One region of the Spartinivicinus marinus genome, then DNA from elsewhere that is predicted to be linked to it. Evidence: predicted binding sites of a transcription regulator. Region 1 holds the regulator's gene; each other region holds the start of a gene.
What was found. Region 1 encodes sigma-54, which starts transcription at its own class of promoters, with help from an activator protein. Its sites were predicted from a motif close to TGGCACNNNNNTTGCTNT; they were not measured.
Positions count from the first base shown of each region.

Region 2: a site for sigma-54 is predicted at 4,813-4,830, ahead of glnL (nitrogen regulation protein NR(II)). Genes of this name have one in related genera too.
Region 3: a site for sigma-54 is predicted at 3,523-3,540, ahead of OQE68_RS24460 (PEP-CTERM sorting domain-containing protein). Genes of this name have one in related genera too.

Region 1 covers NZ_JAPJZK010000001.1:1,224,887-1,236,843, forward strand. Annotated here, with positions in the region: gene mlaE (lipid asymmetry maintenance ABC transporter permease subunit MlaE) at 1-595, opposite strand, end outside; gene OQE68_RS05775 (ATP-binding cassette domain-containing protein) at 595-1,407, opposite strand; gene OQE68_RS05780 (M20/M25/M40 family metallo-hydrolase) at 1,773-3,449, opposite strand; gene OQE68_RS05785 (KpsF/GutQ family sugar-phosphate isomerase) at 4,174-5,148, shown strand; gene OQE68_RS05790 (KdsC family phosphatase) at 5,145-5,687, shown strand; gene lptC (LPS export ABC transporter periplasmic protein LptC) at 5,684-6,268, shown strand; gene lptA (lipopolysaccharide transport periplasmic protein LptA) at 6,252-6,767, shown strand; gene lptB (LPS export ABC transporter ATP-binding protein) at 6,774-7,499, shown strand; gene OQE68_RS05810 (RNA polymerase factor sigma-54) at 7,755-9,275, shown strand; gene hpf (ribosome hibernation-promoting factor, HPF/YfiA family) at 9,458-9,766, shown strand; gene ptsN (PTS IIA-like nitrogen regulatory protein PtsN) at 9,790-10,251, shown strand; gene rapZ (RNase adapter RapZ) at 10,410-11,261, shown strand; gene OQE68_RS05830 (HPr family phosphocarrier protein) at 11,267-11,536, shown strand; gene mgtE (magnesium transporter) at 11,846-11,957, shown strand, end outside.
Region 2 covers NZ_JAPJZK010000001.1:2,178,403-2,185,160, forward strand. Annotated here, with positions in the region: gene thiI (tRNA uracil 4-sulfurtransferase ThiI) at 1-297, opposite strand, end outside; gene glnA (glutamate--ammonia ligase) at 832-2,238, shown strand; gene OQE68_RS09800 (DUF4124 domain-containing protein) at 2,518-3,147, shown strand; gene OQE68_RS09805 (DUF4124 domain-containing protein) at 3,264-3,818, shown strand; gene OQE68_RS09810 (DUF4124 domain-containing protein) at 3,997-4,596, shown strand; gene glnL (nitrogen regulation protein NR(II)) at 4,867-5,994, shown strand; gene ntrC (nitrogen regulation protein NR(I)) at 5,981-6,758, shown strand, end outside.
Region 3 covers NZ_JAPJZK010000001.1:5,476,018-5,482,775, forward strand. Annotated here, with positions in the region: gene OQE68_RS24445 (acyl-CoA dehydrogenase family protein) at 1-659, shown strand, start outside; gene OQE68_RS24450 (L,D-transpeptidase) at 700-1,410, opposite strand; gene OQE68_RS24455 (S28 family serine protease) at 1,765-3,171, shown strand; gene OQE68_RS24460 (PEP-CTERM sorting domain-containing protein) at 3,595-4,131, shown strand; gene OQE68_RS24465 (M60 family metallopeptidase) at 4,386-6,758, opposite strand, start outside.

The sequences.
Region 1 (11,957 bases):
CAAAGTTCACTGTTTGTTGCATATTACCCCAGAAAGAGCCTTCATCAATCGAAAGCCAATCTACGCCAACCACAGCACCACCTACGACACCAACCATATTAAAGATGGCGACCAGTAATGGCATGGATATAAATCCAGCCCAAAAACGGGGAGCAACAATTCTTTTTAATGGATCAACTCCTATCATCTCCATACTAGACAGCTGCTCCGTGGCTTTCATTAGCCCAATTTCAGCAGTCAACGCCGAGCCAGCTCGTCCTGCAAATAATAGCGCTGTAACAACTGGCCCCAGCTCACGCACCAAGGTTAGAGCTACCATTTGTCCAACGGCTTCTTGAGAGCCATAACGAACTAAAATATTATAACCTTGCAGGCCAAGCACCATGCCAATAAATAAGCCTGAAACAGCAATAATAATGAGCGATAGCACACCAACAGAATACAGTTGCTGGAGTAATAGCTGAAATTTAGAGCCAAAACCTGAGCGACCAAAAATAGCAAGCATCAAGTAAATACCTGAGCGACCAATCGCTTCTACTTTGAGTAACCCTGCTTGTCCGAGTCGACGTAAAAAAGCCCAAAAATCATGAATCACTAAATACCCCCTCCCATCAAATCATCAGCATAATTTTGTGCTGGGTAGTGGAAAGGTACCGGGCCATCAGGCAAGCCCTGCATAAACTGGGTAATTCTAGGGTCATCTGAATTCAATAACGCTTCTGGCGTACCATGCCCAATTACTTTGGCATCACTAATCAAATATAAATAATCCGCAATACTTGCTGTTTCATGAATATCGTGGGATACCACAATACTGGTTAAATTCAAGGCATCATTTAACATACGAACCAATTGGACCAACACCCCCATTGCGATAGGGTCCTGACCAACAAATGGTTCATCATACATTATCATTACAGGGTCTAGCGCAATTGCCCGAGCTAAAGCAACGCGACGAGCCATCCCCCCGGATAGCTCACTGGGCATTAAGTCTCTTGCTCCTCGCAAGCCCACAGCTTGAAGTTTCATTAATACAATATCATGCACCATCGCTTCAGGCAGCTCAGTATGCACTCTAAGCGGAAAGGCTACGTTTTCATAGACACTCATATCTGTGAATAAAGCACCACTTTGGAATAGCATGCCCATTTTGCTGCGCAGCTCAAATAACTCATTTCGAGACAACTTAGGTACATTTTGCCCATCAACAAAGATATCTCCTGATTCTGGCCTTAGTTGAGCACCAATTAATCTGAGCAGTGTGGTTTTTCCCGTACCACTAGGCCCCATAATGCCCGTTACTTTACCACGAGGAATATCAATATTGATGTCATCAAAAATAACCCGATCTCCGCGACGATAGCTAAGCCCTTTGATTTCTACAAAGTTATTATCATGAGCCGTCATCAGGCGATCACCTTATCCATCAACAACACGTTTATCAGCACCAGTCGTTTATTAAATATGCGTCTTGCGAGGTATGGTAACACTACTTTAGTAAACTTAGTAAAAGTTAAACTACGCTCACACCACAACCTGAACAGTAATTATACAGTCGTCGCGGAGAATAGCATGATCTAGAAGAGGGTCGAATAGGTATCTTTCCTATTTATTAAATAGCAAACAGATTTTTTATTTTTATACGCGGAAAGAAATACTACAAAAAAGCTGGCTTGAATAGCCAGCGTCTAAAACACACCACATTATTGTCCATTTTTCGATCAAATCAAACTTGCGCCTATTATTCATTTAACACGCGGTTCAATTTTCTGTTACTTATTTTTCCAGCTCCACTGTTGATAGTCGCTTTTGTATTTTTTCCATACCCCTGTCCAATCGCCATAATAACGCCCAAAATGTGTCAAATAAAAGTTAGGGTATGCTACGTTATTGATTCGACCACCATCCAATTGCCAGCGTTGATTTAGCTGCTCTGACTTACACTCCCCTAGCTCTGCGGTATTCACACCTTTTTTCCAATTACGCATTATCAAACATTTACTTGGCGCATGCTTAGGGTGAACCAGACCTTTACTATCAATGCTCCATAATTGACTAGCTGCTCCAGTACAGTCACCTGAACTGGCCCGGACTCCTGTTTTACCGCTATCGGAGAGAATGCCTAAACAAGTACCTTTTCCTGTAGATAGCTGCTTATACTTGCCATCATCCGGGTTTGGATCTGGATCAGGCTTAGGTGGCTGAGGGTTACCATCATCCGCATGCTTAGCCATTTCTACTACAAACGCTGTAGCCAACTTTGAGAATTTCAATGCATGATTCGCATTGCCTCCCATTTGCCCTAAGGTATCTCGCTCTGTATGGATACTTCTATTACTTTGATTAAACTTAGCTTCAAAGGGCATTGATGCCGGGAACCCATTATTATGCCATGATGCATGATCTGAACACCCATAACCACAACGAGTATAGCCAACCTTTAATTGTGGCAAGTATTTTTTTGCTAACTCAGCGATAAACTTATTTTGCTTATCACTGGTATAGTCAGACACCAAATTAAAGTCATCTTGAGAGCCGTTATAGTTAGTCATATCTAACTGCATAACACCAACCACTTTAGCTCCTTGGTTTTTATGCTGGCGAGCAATTTCAGCAGACCCTCTCAACCCCACTTCTTCTGCCGCATACCCCATGAACTTTATGGTTTTTTTCGGTTTAAAATTACTTTCTACTAGCACCCGAATAACTTCAGAAATCGTTGCAATACCAGAAGCATTATCATCTGCCCCTGGTGCTTTCAGCCGCGTATTTCCTCGACCATTAATTGAATCTAAGTGTCCACCGATCACAACAATTTCATTAGGTGTTTCCGAGCCCTGCCAGGTCATTACCACAGAGGGTTGCTCCCAGCCATTGTGATCAACCGTTTTTACTGATATGCCACTTTTTTCACCAACCAGTTTTTGCCAAAAACCTTTAATCCAGTTGGCAGCTTCAACACCCGTTTTACTTTTATAGTATCGATCATGATAACTCGACAATTGTTGTATAGTTGCACGAATACTGCTTTCTTTGGTTTGAGCAATCAGTTTCCTTACCATTTCATCTTCACTGATTTGGTAGTTAATAGCTGCAACTGAGGTTGGCGGGTTGAATGCATTTGCAACACCTGAGATTGCCGCTTCAGCAGTTTCATGCTGAATAAAACCACCACAGCGCTTTTGCTTCATATGCAAATACAAACTTAGTGTAGGAACTTTCTTAGGATGAATAGCAACAATATGGACTTTACCCTGACTAATATTTGTTAACCGATCAATCAAACCTTGCTCTGTTTCATAACCAGAAAATAAGTTTGGCATTCCTTCTTTGACTAATTGATAAGCTTCATCATCTACTGTAATCCAAGCAGGTGGCTGCTCGCCGGCAAACCCTAGACCACTTAATGCGCCAACTAATGCAATAGCGCCAATATTTTTTATCAGCATGGGGAGTATAACCTCGTATTTTTACTGCCACAAAAAAACAAAGCAGTAACAGTGTTTAGCCTTTACGCTAAGAAATAAATTTTCGGGCAATCACCAAATAATTAGAAAATTTAAAAATCACCTATCAAAGTGTTAAAATAATTTAATTAGCACTCATCAATTAAATAGTCATCACCCCAGATAGCAAAGACCGTAAAATAAAATAACTAGCTATTTCTTAATACCAGATCGCATTTTTCATTTTGACTGTATAAGTAACCCAGTTTGCTTTCAAGCCTGCGGGATAAGTCGAGGGAATGGCCTATCCAATTCATACAATAACTGATGAATAAGGAAAATTTTTTAGTTATTTTATAATAATAAATATTCCTAAATTAAATATGCTGACCAAGCTACAATTAGCAACTAATGCAGTGGTTAATTTTGAATCAATATTCATGACGTAGAGCGAGATTCAGCCACCTTTTTCACCCTTTTCCATACAGCTACCTCTCAGCAGCAATTAGAGCTGTTTTCTCTTCTTACCAACCTAAACGATCGTTAGTTCAAAACACGCGGTCTCAAGTAGTATTGCCAGCTGTCGATATTTGCTATTATCAGCTGTAGATTTGGACTTTGTAGTAGCTAGCTTTCTCTAACTGTTTATCGGTCGAATATTTTACCTTGCTCAATTACGACAAATACCAAATAATTTGCACCTCAAAGCAACAACATTACTGGAACTATGTCACACGATATTGATTTTGCTCAGTCCGCCATTCGCACCATTAAAAGTGAGCGAGACGCTATTGATAAACTGATCCCCCGTATCGATGGTACTTTTACTCAAGCCTGCCAAATAATGCTGAACTGTAAAGGCCGAGTTGTCGTCGTTGGCATGGGCAAATCAGGCCATATCGGCAATAAAATTGCGGCAACGCTTGCCAGCACAGGTACTCCTGCATTTTTTGTTCACCCTGGTGAAGCCAGCCATGGTGATATGGGCATGATTACCGCTGATGATGTAGTACTCGCTTTGTCAAATTCAGGTAACACCGCAGAGTTAGTCATGTTAATCCCTCTATTGAAGCGGCTAGGCACTCCTTTGATTAGCATGACAGGTAATGAAAATTCAGCATTAGCCCAAGCAGCTGATGTCAACCTAGATACCTATGTAGAAAAAGAAGCCTGCCCACTGGACTTAGCACCCACCTCAAGTACTACAGTCAGCTTAGTACTAGGCGATGCTTTAGCAATTGCACTACTAGAGGCCAAAGGGTTTACACCAGAAGACTTTGCCTTTTCACACCCTGGCGGCAGTCTAGGCCGGAAGCTTCTACTTAAAGTCACAGATATTATGCATACTGGGCAACAGCTTCCTATCGTTAGTTTATCAACACCTTTAAAGGAAGCTTTAATTGTTATTTCCCAAAAGGGGCTAGGAATGACAGCTATTGCTGACTCACAAAGCCAGCTATTGGGTGTTTTTACCGATGGTGATTTACGCCGAGTTTTAGACCAGGAGCTCAACCTCCATACAACTCCAATCAGTCAGGTTATGACAACTCAGTGCAAAACAGTAAATGCCGACATGTTAGCGGCAGAAGCCTTAAATATTATGGAAGACCACAAAATCACCAACCTGGTCGTTGTCAATCAACAAAACAAAATTGAAGGCGTCATTCATTTACACGACATTATCAAAGCAGGGGTTGTATGAACCTTGATCCACAATTAATAGTCAAAGCACAAGCGATTAAACTTCTTGGGCTTGATGTAGACGGGGTAATGACTGATGGTCGACTGTACTTTACTGCTGATGGTCAAGAATTTAAAACCTTTAACATTTTAGATGGCCATGGCATCAAAATGCTCCAGTCTACAGGGGTAAAAGTTGCTATTATAACGGGCCGAGAAACGACAGTTGTGGCAAAACGTGCAAAAGATTTAGGCATTGAGTTGTTATTGCAAGGCCGAGAAGACAAGCGAGTCGCTTTAAATGAAATACGCCAACAGCTTCAGTTAGATTGGAATGAGATAGCTTATTTAGGTGACGATCTACCTGACTTACCAGCCATTCAGCAAGTAGGTTTGGGCCTATCTGTTCCCAATGGTTATTGGCTGGTGAAACAGCATGCTGATGGTGTCACTCAAACACTAGGGGGAGCAGGTGCAGTAAGAGAAGTTTGCGACTTCATTATGAGCGCACAAAATACCTTACAGCCAGCACTCACGCCTTATATGCAGGCAAGCGAATGAATCGAAGCAGTATTATTAGCTTAATTGCTATTCTAGTAATTGCCTACTGCGGTTATCTTGCGTTTGGCACATCCTCAACACCAGTGCCCAGTTCAAATGAACCTTTAGCAGATAACCTTGAGCAAGCACCAGACTACTACTTAATAAACCCTCGTGTTACTCAATTTACTTTAGAGGGTAATAAAGATTACTTACTCATTGCAGATAAGATCAGTCATTACCCTCATAATGACGTGTCTTTGTTAGCACAACCCAATATTGACTTATACAAGGCAAATAGTAGCGATCAATGGAAAACCACGGCTAGACATGGGCGGTTATTACCTGGTGGCGATATCCTTGAGCTATCTGACCAGGTCAGAGTCAAAGAGCTTAAGTCCAATGGTGAACTTGGCACTTTACTAAAAACCGACTTTTTAACCCTTTATGCCGAGGAAGAAGTCGCCGATACTCAGCACCCAGTTGTGATAACATCCCCCAATGGCTCTATCACCCAAGGGGTTGGCATGCGGGCATTTTTAGCAAAAGATAGAATTCAACTGTTTTCTAATGTCAGGGGACACTATGAAGTTAATCAGTAATTTGATTGTAGGGATTATTGCTATCTCAGCTGCAGGGCTTAGCCTGTTAAGCTGGGCACTTCCCAATGACAAAGACAAGCCCATCAATATTAAAGCCAAAAGTGCTGATATTGATGATAAGTCTGGTGTATACATTTACACCGGCAATGTCATTATTACCCAAGGTACAATTCAAATAAGAGGTGATAAAGTCACTCTTTATTCAGACAGTAATGGCATTAACAAAATTGTTGCAGTAGGTCGTCCTGCTCACTACCGGGAAAAGCCAGCAGAAAACAAAGAACTCATTAAAGCTTATGGCCGCACGATCAAATACTACGCTACCAATGAAAAAGTAGAAGTAATCACTAATGCCAAACTATTCCAAGAAGGAAATACCTTTACTGGCAGCCAAATAGACTACTTTGCCAAAACCCAGAAAGTGAATGCCAAAGGCGGTAAAACCAATGAAAGCCGCGTTGAAATGGTACTGCAACCCCGTAGCAAAAAGAAACAATAGTCGTATATGAGTATATTGAAAGCTGAGCACCTTGCCAAAAGTTATAAAGGCCGTGCTGTTGTAAAAGATGTATCCTTGCAAATTAAAAGTGGTCAGGTAGTTGGCCTACTAGGCCCTAATGGTGCGGGAAAAACCACATGCTTCTACATGATAGTTGGTTTAGTCCAATCAGATCATGGCAGCGTCTGGATTGATGAACAAGATATCACTCACTTCCCCATGCATGGACGAGCCCAAGCAGGTATTGGCTACTTACCACAAGAAGCCTCTGTTTTTCGTAAGTTAACTGTTACTGAAAACATACTGGCTATCTTAGAAACCCGTAAAGAGCTCAATCGGAAGCAACGCCAAGAAAAACTTAACTCACTACTTGAAGAGTTCAATATCACCCATATAAAAGACAGTAAGGGTATGAGTTTATCTGGTGGAGAGCGCCGCCGGGTAGAAATTGCCAGAGCCTTAGCAACTGAGCCTTCTTTCATCCTACTTGATGAGCCTTTTGCTGGGGTTGACCCAATTTCGGTGAAAGACATTAAAGATATTGTCTGGCACCTGAAAGACCGTGGTATTGGTGTACTGATTACTGATCACCATGTTCGAGAAACACTTGATATTTGCGAGAATGCATACATAGTTAGTGAGGGACACATTATCGCAGAGGGTGATGCCCAAACGGTAATGACCAACCAACAAGTCAAAGAAGTGTACCTCGGACACGACTTTAAAATATAAGACAACTGGCAAGGATACTCATATAATTTTGAGTAGTTCAGTTAAAAAGCCAGTACAAGAAACAACAATAGCAATACTGTAAACAACTGAAATAAACACACAATTGAAATCAATAAATCAATAATAGGTGCAATGGAAACATTCAGTCGCTTGTTCAGCAGCAACTCAGGTAACCGCTTTTGAATTCACTTCCATTGTTGTTGACTTTGCCAAATCAAAACAGGCACGATTGCACTATAAGGTAATTGTTTAGCAATGAAGCCATCCCTGGTTTTGAAAATTGGCCAGCAGCTGACGATGACACCGCAGCTGCAGCAAGCCATAAAATTACTCCAACTATCCACATTGGATTTACAGCAAGAAGTTCAACAGGCGCTTGAATCCAACCCAATGCTTGAGCTGACTGATGAGTCTGATAACAACTCATCAACAAACAGTGATGACAACGATCCTCAGCAGCTCAACAGTTCGGGCCTAAATGGTTCGGACTCCACCAAAAGCCAAGACGACAGCAGTACATCAGAAAGCAGTCATGATGGCTCAGAAGAAACCAGCTGGTCAGAAGAAATTCCCAATGATCTTCCCGTTGATAGCGCCTGGGATGATATCTACCAGACATCTTCAGCCCCTATCAGCTCAGCTCCAGCAGATGATGACGAGTATGACTTCAGCAACCGCAATGGCACCACTGAATCCTTACATAGTCATTTGGATTGGCAGCTTAATTTAACCCCCATGTCAGATAATGACCGTTTGGTAGCAATTGCTATCATTGATGCAATCAATAATGATGGTTATCTCAGTTGTAGCACTGAAGAGATTTGGGAAGGCTTAGATCCAGAATTAGAAATGTCCCTAGAGGAAGTGGAGATAGTCTTAAGGCGCCTCCAACACTTTGATCCCGTTGGTGTTGCTGCAAGAAGCTTGCAGGAATGCTTACAGATTCAGCTATCACACTTACCTGAAGATACTCCTTTTCTTGATAACGCCAGATTGATTGTAGCCAAATACTTAGGTTTGTTGGGTCATCATGACTACAATCAGCTTATGCGTCGTACTAAGCTTAAAGAAGAAGAACTAGCCGAAAGCATTAAATTGATTCAAGCTCTTAACCCAAAACCTGGAGCCGATATCCAGTCATCCGAAACAGAATATGTGATTCCTGATGTATTTGTCAGAAAGCATAATGACCGCTGGTTGGTAGAGCTCAACGCCGAAGCGACGCCGAAGCTGCGCATTAATAACAACTATGCATCACTGGTTAAGCGAGCTGATAGCAGTTCAGATAACACTTACCTGAAAAACCACTTGCAAGAAGCCCGTTGGTTTTTAAAAAGCTTACAAAGCCGCAATGAAACGCTAATGAAAGTTGCGACTCGCATTGTTGAGCATCAGCGAGGTTTTTTAGAGTATGGCGAAGAGGCAATGAAGCCACTAGTCCTTCACGATATCGCTGAAGCAGTCGGTATGCATGAATCTACTATCTCCCGGGTGACTACCCAAAAATTCATGCATACACCACGAGGTATCTTTGAGCTGAAATATTTTTTCTCGAGCCATGTTAGTACTTCATCAGGAGGGGAGTGCTCATCTACGGCTATCCGAGCTATTATTAAAAAATTAGTATCAGTGGAGAACCCTAAAAAACCATTAAGTGACAGCAAAATTGCAAGCTTACTGGAAGAGCAAGGCATCAAAGTGGCAAGACGAACAATTGCCAAGTATCGTGAGTCTCTATCCATCCCGCCTTCTAATGAACGAAAGCGGCTGGTATAAAGTAGATGCATGTGTAAAGGTATAAACAGATTAGCGCTTAACTATGCGTTATATTGACTAGCAACAAGCAATACCAAATCTGCTGGCATTACACTCAGTTCAGTAATGAAGCAGTTGACAATCAGCCTTACAATTCAGTAAAGCTGGTTAACAACCATTAAGTCCTATTAGGAGGTCGTTGCATGCAAGTTAACATCAGTGGTCATCATGTAGAAGTGACTGATGCGTTGCGCCAATATGTCATCAAAAAACTCGATCGCATTGAAAACCATTTTGATAGCATTACTAACGTGCAAATCACCCTAAGTGTTGAGAAACTCCGTCAAAAAGCAGAAGCCAACTTGCACGTAAGGGGTGCTGATATTGCCGCCACAGCAGAATCTGAAGATATGTATGCAGCAATTGACTTACTTAGTGATAAACTAGCCCGACAGCTAAGCAAGCACAAAGAGAAAACCCTGGATCGACTTCAGGGAGCCAGTATTCGTTAAAGTAGTTTATTTATTTAAAAAGCATGAAAATAGAACAATTCCTTCTCCCACAATGCACCCTTACCGGGGTGCAAGGGGGGAGTAAAAAACGTGTTTTACAGCTTATTGCCAACCTATTAGCCGAGTATTCCAGTAATATTGATGCTAACGAGCTATTTGATAACTTAATCAATCGGGAACGGTTAGGTAGCACAGGCTTTGGGAATGGGATTGCCATTCCCCATTGTCGCCTTGAAAGCTGCCACAAACCATTTGCCTGCCTGCTTAAACTGGAAGAAGGCATCGACTTTGATGCAATAGACGGGCACCCTGTGGACGTTATTTTTGCTCTGGTTGTTCCTGCCGAAGCCACTAACGAGCACCTCGCCATCTTACAAGAACTTGCCACTCGATTTGAAAACTCAAGCTACCGCAATAACTTGCGCCAAGCAGACACTAATCCAGACTTATTTGATATAGCAATCCAAAGCGTTCCTACTGCATAAATTTATCGTCGCCAGCCTTTAATAATTAAGTTCGTGTGCAAGAGAGCTTTCTTATGATATTCGCTTAAATAGCTTCTCTGGCGGCTATTATTTAATTAACTGCCGTATATCATTTAAACTCTGTTATAGTAAGAATTTACAAAACACTCTGCGTATATATGAAGTTAATAATAATCAGTGGCCGTTCAGGCTCAGGTAAAAGTACAGGCTTACATGTACTGGAAGACCAAGGCTATTATTGTATTGATAATATGCCTGCTGGCTTACTTCCTGCTTTTGTTGATGAAATGGAAAAAGAGCCACTTTATGATAAGGCTGCTATTAGTATTGACGCACGAAATTTTTCTCAGGATTTAAGACGCTTTCCATCCATCATGAATGCGCTGAGAGAGCAAAAAATCGAAGCTGAAATCATTTACCTTGATGCAGAACATGCCACTCTACTCAAACGCTTCAGCGAAACTCGACGTAAACACCCACTATCCAGCCAACAATGCTCACTAGATGAAGCGATAAAAAAAGAAAAAGAAGTGCTAGAGCCCATTGCTCGACTGGCCGATCTAACCATCGACACTAGCCAACTTTCTCTTCATGAGTTACGGGACACCATAAGTAAACGCGTTGCTCGCAAGCAACATAGCAGCATGGCACTGCTATTTCAGTCATTTGGTTTTAAAAAAGGAATCCCCATTGATGCTGACTATGTGTTTGATGTACGCTGTTTGCCAAACCCCTACTGGGTCACCCATTTACGGCAATATTCAGGGCTAGACGAGCCTGTAAAAGAGTTTTTAGGTTCTCAACAACAAGTGCTGGATATGTTTGATGACATCAAACGCTTCGTAGAACGTTGGCTGCCATGCTTTGAAGCAAATAATAGAAGTTATATTACCATTGCCCTTGGGTGTACGGGTGGTCACCATCGTTCGGTCTATATCAGTGAGAAGCTCGCTACTTACTTTCGTGAAAAGTGGCCAAATGTTCAAGTACGTCATCGAGAATTGCCTTAGGCTCCATGATTCAAGAAAAAGTCACAATCATCAATAAGCTCGGCTTACATGCCCGTGCTGCAGCAAAATTTGTTTCAACCGCTGCTGCTTTTGGCAGTTCCATCAAACTGGGCAAAGATGGAAAAATGGTAGACGGCAAAAGCATTATGTCAGTGATGATGTTAGCAGCCAGCAAAGGAACAGTCTTAGATATTGAAGTTGATGGCGAAGATGAAAAAAGAGCCTTCGAGGCCATTACTCAACTAATAAATAATTATTTTGATGAAGGTGAATAGGTTTTTCACTATCAACACCAGACTTCTGGAATCACCTATAAAACTGACTACAATCCACAATACCAGCAGCCAAACTCTTCAGGTAAACTACCCCGCCAAAGAGGGTCTGTTGACGCTTGCCTGAAACTCGCTGTTGTGACTAAAAAACCTCCAACAGTATCTTCAACTCAAAAATCAACAGGCTCTAGTACTACATCCTATAAATAAGAGTGAAGAGAGCCTTTTACAGGCCGCTAGCCGCCACTTATTTATAGGATGCGGCACTAAAGCATTCACCCAGCCAGCTGCACTCAGCAATAGGATTACCTGATGTCCACACAACAACTCGGAAAATCAGAGGATCAACTACAAGAACTAAGCCAAGCACTGGATCAAGGGATCTCTTCGCCTGTCAAACGCATGTTGAATAGCCTCTCGGCAG
Region 2 (6,758 bases), 950 kb from region 1:
AATGGCAGCCACTTTATCGAGCATATCGTCGAGATCAACCAGAGGATAATCCACCACTTCCAGCACTAGGCAAATACCAGGAGTATGGGTGAGTTTTTCTGCTATTTGCTGGGTAACAGCTTTATCATCCTGTTGCGTGACAACCTCGATTTTATCCCAGCTCCCTACCACCTCAATTTCAGGGTCTATTGGCTTCAACGTCCAACGAATGTTACGTCGTAACTGTTTAACAAACCGTTGACGAACCGGCTTACTTTTAATGGTGATTTCAGGAAATAATTTAACAATGAATTTCATGGAGGGGATTTCATCTGATTGCAACTAACATGTAGCAAACTATTATACAAAAACCAGCTATCATGATCACTAAACCAAAGCAGTCTTTAAGTAGTCCCACCAGTCGTTAGTATAAGTTGCTATCAAAAAGCGCTTGAGTAGTGCGTTTTTATTTTAGCGCACCACTTAAGTGCATTGCTGTTTTATTTTTTTGAGCTTCCAAATTGCACTCACCCTGATTTTTCTGGTTTAGCCGAAAATTAGCGTGATGGCATGACTATTGCTACTGGTCGCGATGAAGCTGCGGTGAAATAGTCGTTGAGAAGTTTTTTGGTGCATTCATCTCAACCGGAGTGGCCAACAGTTTATTAATCAAAAGGATGATTCAAGCAGTGACTGCCGAACGAATGTTGTTTCTCAAGCTTAATTGATCAACATCAGTAAGCCTTTAAAGCAATAAGTTCTTAATAATTAAAACAAAACCCTATAGCTTGAAGTCATCCAAATACAACCAGTTAGACCGAAATCGGCTTATAGACCTCTGGAGAAAACAGCATGTCAGCGAATACTCTGAAGTTAATTGAAGAAAACGATGTAAAGTGGGTAGATCTGCGCTTTACCGACACCAAGGGAAAAGAGCAGCACGTTTCTATCCCAACCAGTGAAATTGATGCAGAATTTTTTGAGGTCGGCAAAATGTTTGATGGCTCATCAATTGCTGGCTGGAAAGGCATTAATGAGTCTGACATGATGCTGATGCCCGATGACTCCACTTCAGTTATCGACCCTTTTACTGATGAAAACACCTTAATTTTACGCTGCGACATTATTGAGCCTGCTACCATGCAAGGCTATGAGAGAGACCCTCGCTCTGTTGCTAAGCGTGCTGAAGATTACTTGAAATCAACTGGTATTGGCGATACAGCTTTCTTTGGCCCAGAGCCAGAATTTTTTGTATTTGATGATGTGAAGTGGAAAGCAGACATTTCAGGTTGCTCTTACGAAGTTAACTCAGAAGAAGCTCATTGGGCCTCTTCTGAAGCCTTTGAAGGGGGCAATATTGGCCACCGCCCAAGAGTAAAAGGGGGCTACTTCCCTGTACCTCCTGTGGACTCTCTCCATGACCTGCGTGCAGCTATGTGTGCCTCAATGGAAGCCATGAACCTGCCTGTTGAAGTTCATCACCATGAAGTAGGAACCGCTGGACAATGTGAGATTGGAACTCGCTTTAATACCCTGGTGAAAAAAGCCGATGAAACCCAAATTTTGAAATATTGCGTGCACAATGTTGCTCACCACTACGGTAAAACGGCTACTTTCATGCCTAAGCCGTTAGTAGGTGATAACGGTAATGGAATGCATGTACACCAGTCTATTTCTAAGAATGGTGAAAATATTTTCTCTGGTGACGGCTATGCGGGGCTTTCTGAAACTGCACTGTACTACATAGGCGGTATTATTAAGCATGCTAGAGCATTAAACGCCTTTACCAATGCTTCCACAAACTCCTTTAAGCGGCTTATACCAGGCTTTGAAGCCCCCGTAATGCTGGCTTACTCTGCGCGTAACCGCTCAGCTTCTATTCGGATTCCTTATGTAAATAGTCCTAAGGCTCGCCGGATTGAAGTACGCTTCCCAGACCCAACCGCCAACCCTTATCTGTCTTTTGCTGCCATGTTAATGGCTGGCCTGGATGGAATTAAAAACAAAATTCACCCTGGTGATGCTGCAGATAAAGACTTATACGATCTGCCACCTGAAGAAGCTGCTGAGATCCCAACTGTGGCGACCAGCCTAGAAGAAGCATTGGATGCTTTAGATCAAGGCCGCGACTTTCTAAAAGAAGGTGGCGTATTCAGTGATGATATGATTGATGGCTACATTGAGCTTAAGCGTGAAGAATGCGAGCGAGTCAATCAAACCACTCACCCTGTTGAGTTTGATTTGTACTACAGCGTGTAGCTAGCCGTAGCACTAAACGCTATCAGCACATCATCATAAAGCCCTCAGCTTGAGGGCTTTGCTACACCAGCGCTACCCATTTCCCAAAAGCCAACCAAAGCTTTCTCAGGTGTTCCTTACTTAACGAAAATTTCATTGCAGTTCAAAAACTGAAATGATGTCCACTTTATTAACTTTGCATGTCTATGGTTAAGGGTTTAGAGTTTTAATTAGTGTTGCACCCTAATTAAGTAGCATTTAGCACTTATTCCTTTCTAAGTCAGACAGGAACTCCCTCTTATGTTTAAACCAGCGTCATTACTATTATGTGCATTAACTGCCACACTACCTTGGGCAGCCAGTTACGCAGATATTTATAAAACCGTGGATGACGAAGGTAATGTTAATTTTACCGATGCTCCTGGAGACAAGCCTGCCGAGCAGGTAAAACTCAAGCCCAGCACCATTATTTCTCCTCCAACCATTGTGCCACCCGACCCTCAGGCACCTAGCAGTGCAGACAGTTTCAGCTATCGCTCTCTCACGATTAAAAAGCCAGTAAGTGGTGCCACCATTGCTTTAAATGGTGATGTAACTGTACTCGCAACTATCAGCCCTAGATTAAGACCAGCAGATAGATTGCAGCTAGTTGTCGATGGCAAAGCCCATGGCAATAAACAAAAAGGGTTAAGCTTTAAGGTCAAAAACCTAGGACGTGGCCCACATACTATTGATGTGCAGGCACTTAACTCAAAAGGAAAAATATTAAATACTGCTAGTGTAACGGTTTATTCACACAACCCATCAGGCATTAAAAACACAGCCACTCCTTCTGGTTCTCCATCACTGGCTCCACAAGCACCAATGGCTCCACAAGCTCCTACCGCCCCAAGAGCCCCAAACGCTCCGACTGTCCCTGCAGGAGGATAACCCTCCTTAACCAATAGTGTTTTTCCAAATACAAAGCACTTTAGGTAAATAGCGTCTAAAAATAACAGTAATGGACTTACAGATACTTCTCTCCAACAGAATGGACTCTTACTGTTATGTTATTAAAAACAACTTCTTTGCTTTGCATGTTGATTGCCTTGCTTGCCATTACTGCCAGCCAGGCCGAAATTTATAAAGTGGTGGATGAAAGGGGGAATATTAATTTTACTGATGAGCCTGGGGATAACCCCGCAGAGCCAGTAAAGTTAAAGCCTAGCAGTATTATCTCACCACCTCCCGTTATACCAATTAACAACCAGGTTTCCGAAGCAGAAGGCCAGCGAGGCTATAACTTTTTTACGATTAAACAGCCACTGGAAGGAGAAACCATTCGAAATGCAGACAACCTTAAAGTCAGCACTGACATTTCTCCCAAACTAAAAGCAAGTGATAGCTTACAGCTTTATTTAAATGGAAAGCCTTATGGTAAGAAGCAAAAAGGCGCAAGCTTTAGCCTTGCTAATATCGATAGAGGGACCCACGACGTATCAGTGAAAGTGTTGAATGAAGAAGGTAAAGTGCTTAACAGTGCCAGTGTCAAAGTGCACCTTAAACAAACTAGTAAACTACTACCCAAGCCAAATCCAACACCAGTTCCACCTTCACCCTAAATTGAGTAACTGGCCAGCTCAGTGTTCGATATGAAATAGCAGTAAATTCTAAAAAGTAAAAATTTTGATACTGTCAGAGGCAAATTAGAACTTTTTCTAATAGAAGGTATTCTGAATCAATAACGACTAAAAATAATATACTCTTCGCGAATAAGTTTTATTTTATGGAATTCTTTTTATGCTGAAGCCAACATCATTGCTATGGGCTCTAATTGTTATCCTACCCTGGACAGCGAGTTACGCTGAAATATATAAAACCATTGATAAAGATGGCAAAGTGGTTTTTACAGATAATCCTGAAGGCAAGCCAGCTGAGGAAGTTGAGCTAAAAAAAGGCAACACTATTTCTTTGCCCCCTGCCAAGTTACCTCCACCAGGCAAGTCATCTGGTATTAATAGCAAAGGGTACAGCTACCGCGAACTCACCATTAAAAAGCCAGCCCAAGATGCAACCATCAGAGGTTCTGGAAACTTCTCTGTTTTAGCAACTATCTCGCCCAACCTAAGGCCTGGTGATAGTGTTCAACTTTATATTGATGGCAAACCCTATGGCAGCAAACAAAAAGGGCTGCTGTTTAACCTGACCAATATCGACCGCGGCACTCATAACATTGTAGTAAAAGTACTCAACTCCGACGGGCGCGTACTAAACAGTGCTAGTGTTACTGTGCATATTCATCGATCCAGCGCCTTACTAGACCGCAACAAGACTAAGCAGGCTAAAGGGGGAGATAGCTCCCCCAGCCTGCTTAGCAGGCTTAAGGCGCTATTGTTTTAGCGAATATTTTAGGGCATGTCCTACATGTATTAATGCCCAACTTTTTCACTTCCTCTTGCATTATCCTTTCCTTTTAGTGCACCATCACAGTGCAACTTCTTATATAAGCTGTGCCTCTACAACAGCAGACAGCCACAAACAATCAGGAATAGTTGACGTTTTATACGAAGAGCCTACAAGCCAATGCACTCCTCCAACAATACTGTTTAGCTTTATTGGCTTGGATTTTGCTGACACTTATAACTTTTTTATTTATTAACTATAAAGATAATGTCTGACCAATTATTGGAGTTCTTAACCACTGCCGTATTGGAGATTGATCAGCAGCTTAGCCTGCTTTATATCAACCCAGCTGCAGAAATGCTTTTTGCAGTGAGTGGCAGTCAAGTGACAGGTGCTGCACTGGAAGCCTTATTTGTTGAGCAGCCATCGAACAAACCTGTTTTTTTAAATGCCCTCAGTAGTGGCCAGCCTTTTACCAAACGAGAGGCCACCCTGCACTTACCCAATGGCCAACTGTTGACTGTGGACTATGCCGTGACTCCGGTTACCAATGGTAGAGATAGCTTAGTCATGGAGATTCAGCCTCGTGATCGCCTACTAAAAATAACGCGGGAAGAAGCGCTGCGAGAAAAACAAGAGAGCAGCAAGCTGTTAGTACGTAGTGTTGCTCATGAAGTAAAAAACCCGTTAGGGGGCATTCGTGGTGCAGCACAGCTGTTGGCAAAGGAGCTACCAGACAGTGCACTACAGGATTATACCCAGGTTATTATCGAAGAAACGGACCGCTTGACTAACTTGGTTGATAGAATGATAGGACCAACCAAACCTTCCAAACTAGGCCCCTGCAGTATTCACGAAGTATTAGAGCGTGTCGCTCAACTGATTCTGGCAGAAACCCACAACCAACTGACTATTATCAAAGATTACGATCCTAGCATCCCAGATGTAATGGCTGATATTGAGCAGTTAATCCAAGCTATTTTAAATATCGTGCGCAATGCTTTGCAGGCTATTCAAACTGTAATGCCCCTCAACGAAGGTATGATTACCTTTAAGACCCGAGTTTTACGTCAGTTTACTATCGGCAACCATCGCCATCGGCTGGTTTGCCAGGTAAACATAATGGACAACGGCCCAGGCGTACCTGCCAATATTCTTGAGCATATTTTTTATCCACTCGTCAGCGGCCGGGCAGAAGGCTCAGGCCTGGGCTTATCGATTGCTCAATCGATATTACAGCAACACCAAGGAATGATTAGTTGTGAAAGTGAGCCTGGTAAAACCTGCTTTAGCATGTACTTACCCATTCAATCATTAGTACCTTCACAGCCCATAACACCTGACAAATCAACAACTCGATCATCAATAAAAAGGAGAGCTCATGACTGTACGTGATTCTGTGTGGATTATTGATGACGACCGCTCCATCCGCTGGGTATTAGAAAAAGCGTTGCATCAAGCCCAAATTGAGTCACTCAGCTTTGACTCAGGCAATCACATTCTCACTAAGCTAGAGCGGCAACAGCCTCAGGTAATCATTAGCGATATTCGGATGCCAGGTATTGATGGCTTGTCATTACTACAAGATCTGCAAGCTCACTACCCTAAAATTCCAGTTATTATCATGACAGCCCACTCTGATCTAGACAGTGCAGTCTCCTCATACCAGGGTGGAGCTTTCGAGTACCTACCCAAACCCTTTGATGTGGATGAAGCGGTTAGTCTGGTTAAACGCGCTTTAGCCCATGTTCACGAGCAAGAAGTTGAAGCGGTTCAGCAGCAGTTACCAGATGCTCCAGAAATTATTGGTGAAGCCCCTGCTATGCAGGAAGTATTTCGGGCTATCGGCAGGTTGTCTAAATCAAACATCACAGTTTTAATCAATGGTGAGTCAGGCACCGGGAAAGAGCTGGTCGCTCAAGCATTACACCGGCACAGTCCAAGGGCAAGCAGGCCTTTTATTGCGTTAAATATGGCTGCTATTCCCAAAGACTTAATGGAGTCAGAGTTATTTGGCCATGAAAAAGGCGCATTTACTGGCGCCGCCCAGCAACGTGCCGGTCGCTTTGAGCAAGCCAATGGCGGCACTCTATTTTTAGACGAAATCGGGGACATGCCAGCAGATACCCAAACTCGGCTGTTACGTGTACTTGCTGATG
Region 3 (6,758 bases), 4.2 Mb from region 1:
AGCCATTAATGCAAAATGTTCTGGCTGATCTGGCCATTGAATCGGAAGCAGCAATTGCCTTAGGCATGCGGGTGGCTTTTTCTCTTGATCAACAGGGGCAAGAACATCACCAGTCGTTTGTTCGACTGGCCACAGCGGTGGGTAAATATTGGGTATGTAAACGCGTTGTTCAGCATAGTTATGAGTCAATGGAAACCATCGGGGGAGTCGCCGTGGTAGAAGATAATATATTACCCCGTTTGTATCGAGAAGCACCGATTAATGCTATCTGGGAAGGCTCTGGTAATATTCAGTGTTTGGATGTGTTGAGAGCCATTCATAAGCAGTCAACGACACTTGAAGTCTTTTTTCAGGAAATAATGGTTAGTAAAGGCAGTGATAAATACTTGGATAATGTCATTCAGCAATTAAAACAAATGGCCGTTAAGTTACCTCAAATCAGTGTAGATGATGCTCAATGGCAAGCACGCCAATTTGTAGAAAAACTGGCATTAGCCTTACAGGCCAGTATTTTAATTAATGAGGGTGAATCCATCATTGCTGATGCATTTATTGCTGGCCGACTGGCAGAGCCACATTACCAATACGGTACGCTACCAGCATCTATTAATGCCGTTGCGATAATTGAGAGAGCCATGCCGCAGCTTGGTGATAAATAATGATGATTAATAAAAAGTTTAAGTTCATTATCGAGGGTTTCTAAGTACGCATCACAATCACTTTAGTGCCTTTTAACCCATTGCCTGGTAACTCGATGAAGTCTTCGTTAAGCCATTTAGCATCTTCGTGGAAGAGCCGGACGCAGCCATGACTGGCATGGTAGCCGGGTACGGTATCAGACCCGTGTAAGGCGAAGCCGCGGAAGAAAAACATACAATAGGGCATGGCGGCGCCTCCTCTAGGTAGCGGGTATTTAGAGGAAACACAGCCAGCGCCTTTTTTTCGAATGATAGAAAAATTACCGGCAGCCGTACGGCAGGGACGTTTTACATCTGGACACCAGGATTTACCACCAGAGAGAGGCCCCCAGCGAATTAAATTGCCATCAGGGCTATAAGCCCCCCAGGCGAGCCGATCTAAATTAACCAATAATAGTTTTTGTTGGGGTGCTTCTATACGGTATTGGAAAGGAGAAACATCCATTAATTGCATTGAGTCAATATCATGGGGAATCGCAATAGTGACGCCTGGTCGCAATGGCGTATTCATCCGATTAAGGCGGCGAATAATATCTCGTTTTTCCGTTTCAGGAAATAAGCTGTACCAACTATCCCCTTTTTTAGTAAGCACACATTTTACATGGTCATATTGACAAAAACGTTGACCGTAATACGCGCCATTCGCTGATGCGGTGATTGCCACCAGCAAGGTAAGGGGAGTCAGCATTAAAGAAGCAATTTTAATCCACATCGCTACTACTCTGCATCTTGCTGAATTGCTAACCAGGGTATTGTCAAACCAACATTTGTTGGTGTTGAACTTCCCCCTTAAGTCATTTGCTACCTTGATGACTTATTACCCTGTTAGATAATAGATTGTAGAACAAGTTTCTAAAATTTGTAGGTAAGGGTTTTTATATTACCGAATAGCAGTGATAAAATAACTAATTATTATTGGACGAAAATACTTTGTAAGTACTAATAAACAGCAAACAATTATTAGAGGTGCCCTAAAGAGTAAGATGAGGTATGCTTATGCTTTAAAATAATATGTCCTGTTGTTATGGATAAAAATAATAATTAACTTTTTAAATAAGGAATAATAATGTCAAGGATGGACATCAGCATAAGTACATTATTAGCTGTGTTATTTTCCAGCTTGCTTTTTATTAGCACCTCTCAAGCAGACAGCCAGGATATACTGGCTTATTTACAATCACTGCAAGGAATGGAAGCGGAAGAACTAACAGACCCGCCTGAGGGGTATCGTTATTTTTTGCTTAACTATGAACAGCCCATTAATCATTTGCGGCCCTGGGAGGGAAGTTTTAAACAGCGAATGATATTGCTCCATCGCTCTTCAGCTGCGCCCACTGTATTAGCGACAAATGGCTATTATTCATCAGTGAGTACCTACCGTTATAATCTGACACGGATTTTAGGTGCCAACCAATTAAAAGTGGAACACCGTTATTTTGCTGAGTCGAGGCCAGAGCCGTTGGATTGGCAACATTTAACGATCAGACAGGCTGCAGCTGACCACCATCGTATTGTGGCAGCCATTCGCCCTTTCTATCAGGGGAAGTGGGTATCTCGAGGCAGCAGTAAAGGGGGCATGACAGCGTTGTATCATCGTCGTTTTTACCCTAATGATGTAGATGGCACAGTAGCAAACGTTGCACCGCTCAGCTTTGGTCGGCTGGATCATCGTTATGTGACCTTTCAAAATCGAGTGGGGGAGCGCAGTTGTCGGCAGGCGCTAAAGCGCTATCAGCGGCATTTATTGGAACGCCGTGAATCGATGAAAGCATTAATCAGTGATTATGCCAAAGAGCAGAACTGGCAGTTCAGTGTACCTGGTGGTTTAGATCAGGTATTAGATTACACTGTGGCAGAATTATATTTTCAGTTTTACCAATATGGTTCCTTTGACAATTGTCATGACATTCCAGATGCTCAGGCCACTGATGAGGCATTATTTGAATTTATGAAAGAGTGGGGACCACTGTCATTTATGACTGATGTTGGCATTAAAACATTTGAACCCTATTTTTATCAGGCTATTTCCCAATTTGGTTATCCTAAATTATTAACCCGTCATTTAAAAGACTTACTGTTGTATGACCCTAATGATTATCGAGTGTATGTGTCTGAGTGGCCAGAGCCTTTTGATTGGCATGCGATGTGGGATGTTGCTCAATGGGTGGCTTTTAACAGCCGCCATGTTATGTTGATTTATGGTGAAATTGATCCTTGGACAGCGGCAGCATTTTTCTTACCTGACTCAACCTACCGAAGCACTTATAAATTTATGGTAGCCAACGGTAATCATGGGGCTAATATTACAACCTTAAATTCACAAGATCGCAAACATGCTGATCAGATGTTGAAGCGTTGGACTGGTGTTAACCCCATCAAAATAGAAACCCTTGATGAACAAAATGAAGGGTATGATGAAGACCTATACCCCTACTTAACTATCAACGGCGGATTCAACAAATATATTAAATAGCCAAATAAATAACATAAAAAGAGTAAACTAAGTCACGTTTACTCTTTTTGTGATAGAGGTAACACTGAAAATATGGGGTTAATCATTATCAGGGCTACCTTTATTTTATATCACAAGTAATATATTCAAAAAATTTACAGCTTTTATGTGATGGCTTGTACAAAACTCCACTCTATTGAATGTGATTTGAACACTTAGTTATCAGTATATAAGTTTAATCAATGTTTAAAAAATGTTGGGTTACTCTAAATTTTACAGCTATTTAAAAGTCGTATTGGTTAATGGGTATAAAAGTACTCTTTTATGCTTGTTTTATAAAAAAGCCTATATAAAATAACGGGTTATAATTGTTGGCATTGGTCTTGCTCTAAAGGCATCCATGATTAGGAAGTGCAATAAAACCTATATATGGAAGGTCATATAATGAGCAAAACAATTTTTCAAAAAAGTAAAAAAGCATTAACAATCGCTGCTGCTGTAACAGCTTTACTTGCATCACAAAGCGGTTTAGCTGCTATTTTAAGTGGGGATTATAACATTAATGCTAACCGTCAAGGTGCTCAAACCTTTAAGTGGGATGGTGGTAATACTGCAACTATTAGTGGGCGTCATAACAACTTAGGTTATACGATTCAATACCACAACGTTAGGGTTTTTAAGCATACCAACAATGTTGATTGGTTGATCGCTTCAACTGGTAGGATTACTTACAATAATGGCTATAGCCATACTGTTGGAAGGCATCAATATGGTAGAGCTGGTCAAAATGCGCTTTATTTATTTGGTAATAATAATACCATTCATAACTGGACAAGAAGTTTACCTGGCGTAGACCTTCACTCTAAAGTAACTTATGTTCCAACACCTAAGCCTCCTGTACCTGTTCCTGCACCTGCTTCAATTTTACTAATGGGTTTAGGCTTAGCGGGCGCTGGCTTACTCAAAAAGAAGAAAAAATAAGTAATTACGCAATAAGCTTTACGCTTAACAGAGCCTGTTGCCATTCGCTTGAATGGCAACCTTTCAAATATGGATCAACAGGCTCTGGTATGTATGTCTAGCGTACTTTCTAATCTACTGCATTTATTATTGCCTGCTAATTAGCAGGCTTTTCAGTATGTACTTCACGAATTTATTTTGATTTATACTCGTCGCTAGAATAAAAAAAGCCCTGTAAATACAGGGCTTTGACTTTATATGAGGGGCATTTTTAATTAAATGCCGTATTGCCATAAAGGCTTTTTCGGCTTGGGTAGTTCCATGTGTGCTACTTGTTGTTTAGCATTTTCAGAGACTTCAATTTTCCACTTTTCAAAGAAACCACGTAAGTCTTCTTTCGCTATGGCTGAGCCTGTTATTAGCAAGTAATCAGCTGCAGACTGGTTTTTTGCTTTAGCATAACCACGCTGATGATAATATTCACGGGTTTTGGTATATAGCTGAGTGTAAAAATCCCATCCATAAGCAAGTGTCAATTGATGGTAAAATACTAAACGCTCAAACGGTCCGGTAATATCATCCCAACCTTGGCCTTCCTCTAACAGACCCGCTACTTTTTTATACGTCTGTGCAATTCGGTTAGCTTGACCAAATTGCTCTTGTTGATAGAGAGAAAATAAATTATTAGTAACTTCAACTGTACCTGGTAGCATCCAGTCACGCTGTTGATAGTTATGACCAACTTCATGATAAGGTCCCCAGCTTTTTACGTTATCTAACTTCTGTAATTTAGCGGGCAGGTAAGCCATGATGGGATAACCCGAATGCATCCAGCCAGCACTAATAGTTAAATCAACATGATAACGGTTAGGTAAGCTTGGAGTACGGTGTGGAATAGCACCGTCTGTTGTTAAGCCCATTAATTTATAGGTGTTATTGGTAATTTGCTGCCAAGTTTTCGCATACGTTTCTACATCAGAAATCTCTTGTAGCTGGTCTTTAGGTAAAAGCACGATCATATTACCACTATGGATTTCACCCCATGGTGCTGGATAATGCTTAATTGTACTGTTCCAGTCGCTATTGCTATGTTTCCCTAGTTTAAAATAAGGGGCTTTAACTGCACCTTGGACTATTAGCTGTGCCTGAGCATTGCGATAGTGTTTAGACTCAGTTGTGAAGTAAATCAGTCCACCATAAGGATTATTGATAACATTTTTACCAACGTTCAATTTTTGAGTGAAACTGACTTGTGGCGGACGTGGCCAACTATCTTTGTTTTTAGTCGTAGCAATATTATCCGTATGGCCATTGACGCGAACTTCGATCTGGCTTGGTTGACCAGCTTTTATATGGCTATCAGATGGAGAATTCACTGTGATAACAATATTATCGCCGGCTTTGGCATATAACCCAGTACTTAACCAATAAGGGTTGGTTACACTGGTTTTTACCCAGCTACTGTGTTGCTGATTAAAGTCAAAATTAATGGTTTCAGTCACTTTAGCTGCATCAGCTTGAACAGTTCCTAGTTGCTCATAACCATTAGCAGGTTTTTGATTTGGTTTTAAGCTTTTTGTAGCTGAATCAAGGTAGGCCATTATTTTTGTATATGGCTTACTGTTTATGTTATAGAGCTTATATTTAATCGCTTTAGTTTGGCTGTCTTCCGATAGACCAAGGTTATTCATTGCGCTGTTTGGCAAGTTAGCTAGTGCGCTAGCTGCGCTGATAACGGTTTTATCAAAAGTTTCTGCTTCTTTTGATTGTTGCTTGCTATAGGGCAGGGGTTCTTTTCCTTCTTCAATGGCTTTAAACCATTTAAAGCGGTTGCTTAAGTTTGCTTCAAGCAGTTGTTGAAAATCTGGCTTACTGCTGATGGAGTCTGTCCAATGCCAAGTGCCTTTCCATATAATTCCGGCTTTTGCAATTAAGTCTTGACCTTCAGCGGCTTTAAAGTTGATATCCCAGTTCCATACTTGGTGCCCCATCATTAGGCTACCACCTTGCTTAACATAGTTTGCAAGAATTTCTGCTTCCTTCGGGTCTTCAATTCTTGGGTTAACAATAGCAACTGGATATACAGCTGGATTAAATAGCACTTTGTTACTGATAATATTATTAATTCGATGAGAGTTTATTTGAAAATTTTCATCAAAATCACCATACCACCATTGAACTAGTACATTTAATTTCTCATTGCTGGAAGCAACAACCTTAGCATAATTATTTTGATTGCGCTCCGTTAACCAATGTAGTGAGTTCCGTACGAATTGTGTCATATCAGCATTCGTTGACGAATTTTTTAAACTGCTCAGATAACTATGCAATTCACGGCCAAACACCATCATTCGGCCTTCACCATAACGGCCAGCAGCAATGGTTCCTTTTCCTTGATCAGGACTTTTTGCATGGACTAAAAAACCATTAAAATTATAAGCACTTAACTGGCTGATCCCAGAACCGGCATACTCAATTTTATCAATATTTTTATAAAGTGTGGCTAGGTCAGCTAGGTGAGAAATTTGTTGTGTTGATAAAAGTTTTGATGCTTCATTTAAACTGCTTACAGCTTCATCTACTGTAGTTTGAGTAAGCTTGGTTTTATTTAACAGGCTTTCTGCTGAATTTAATATACTTGTTAAAGT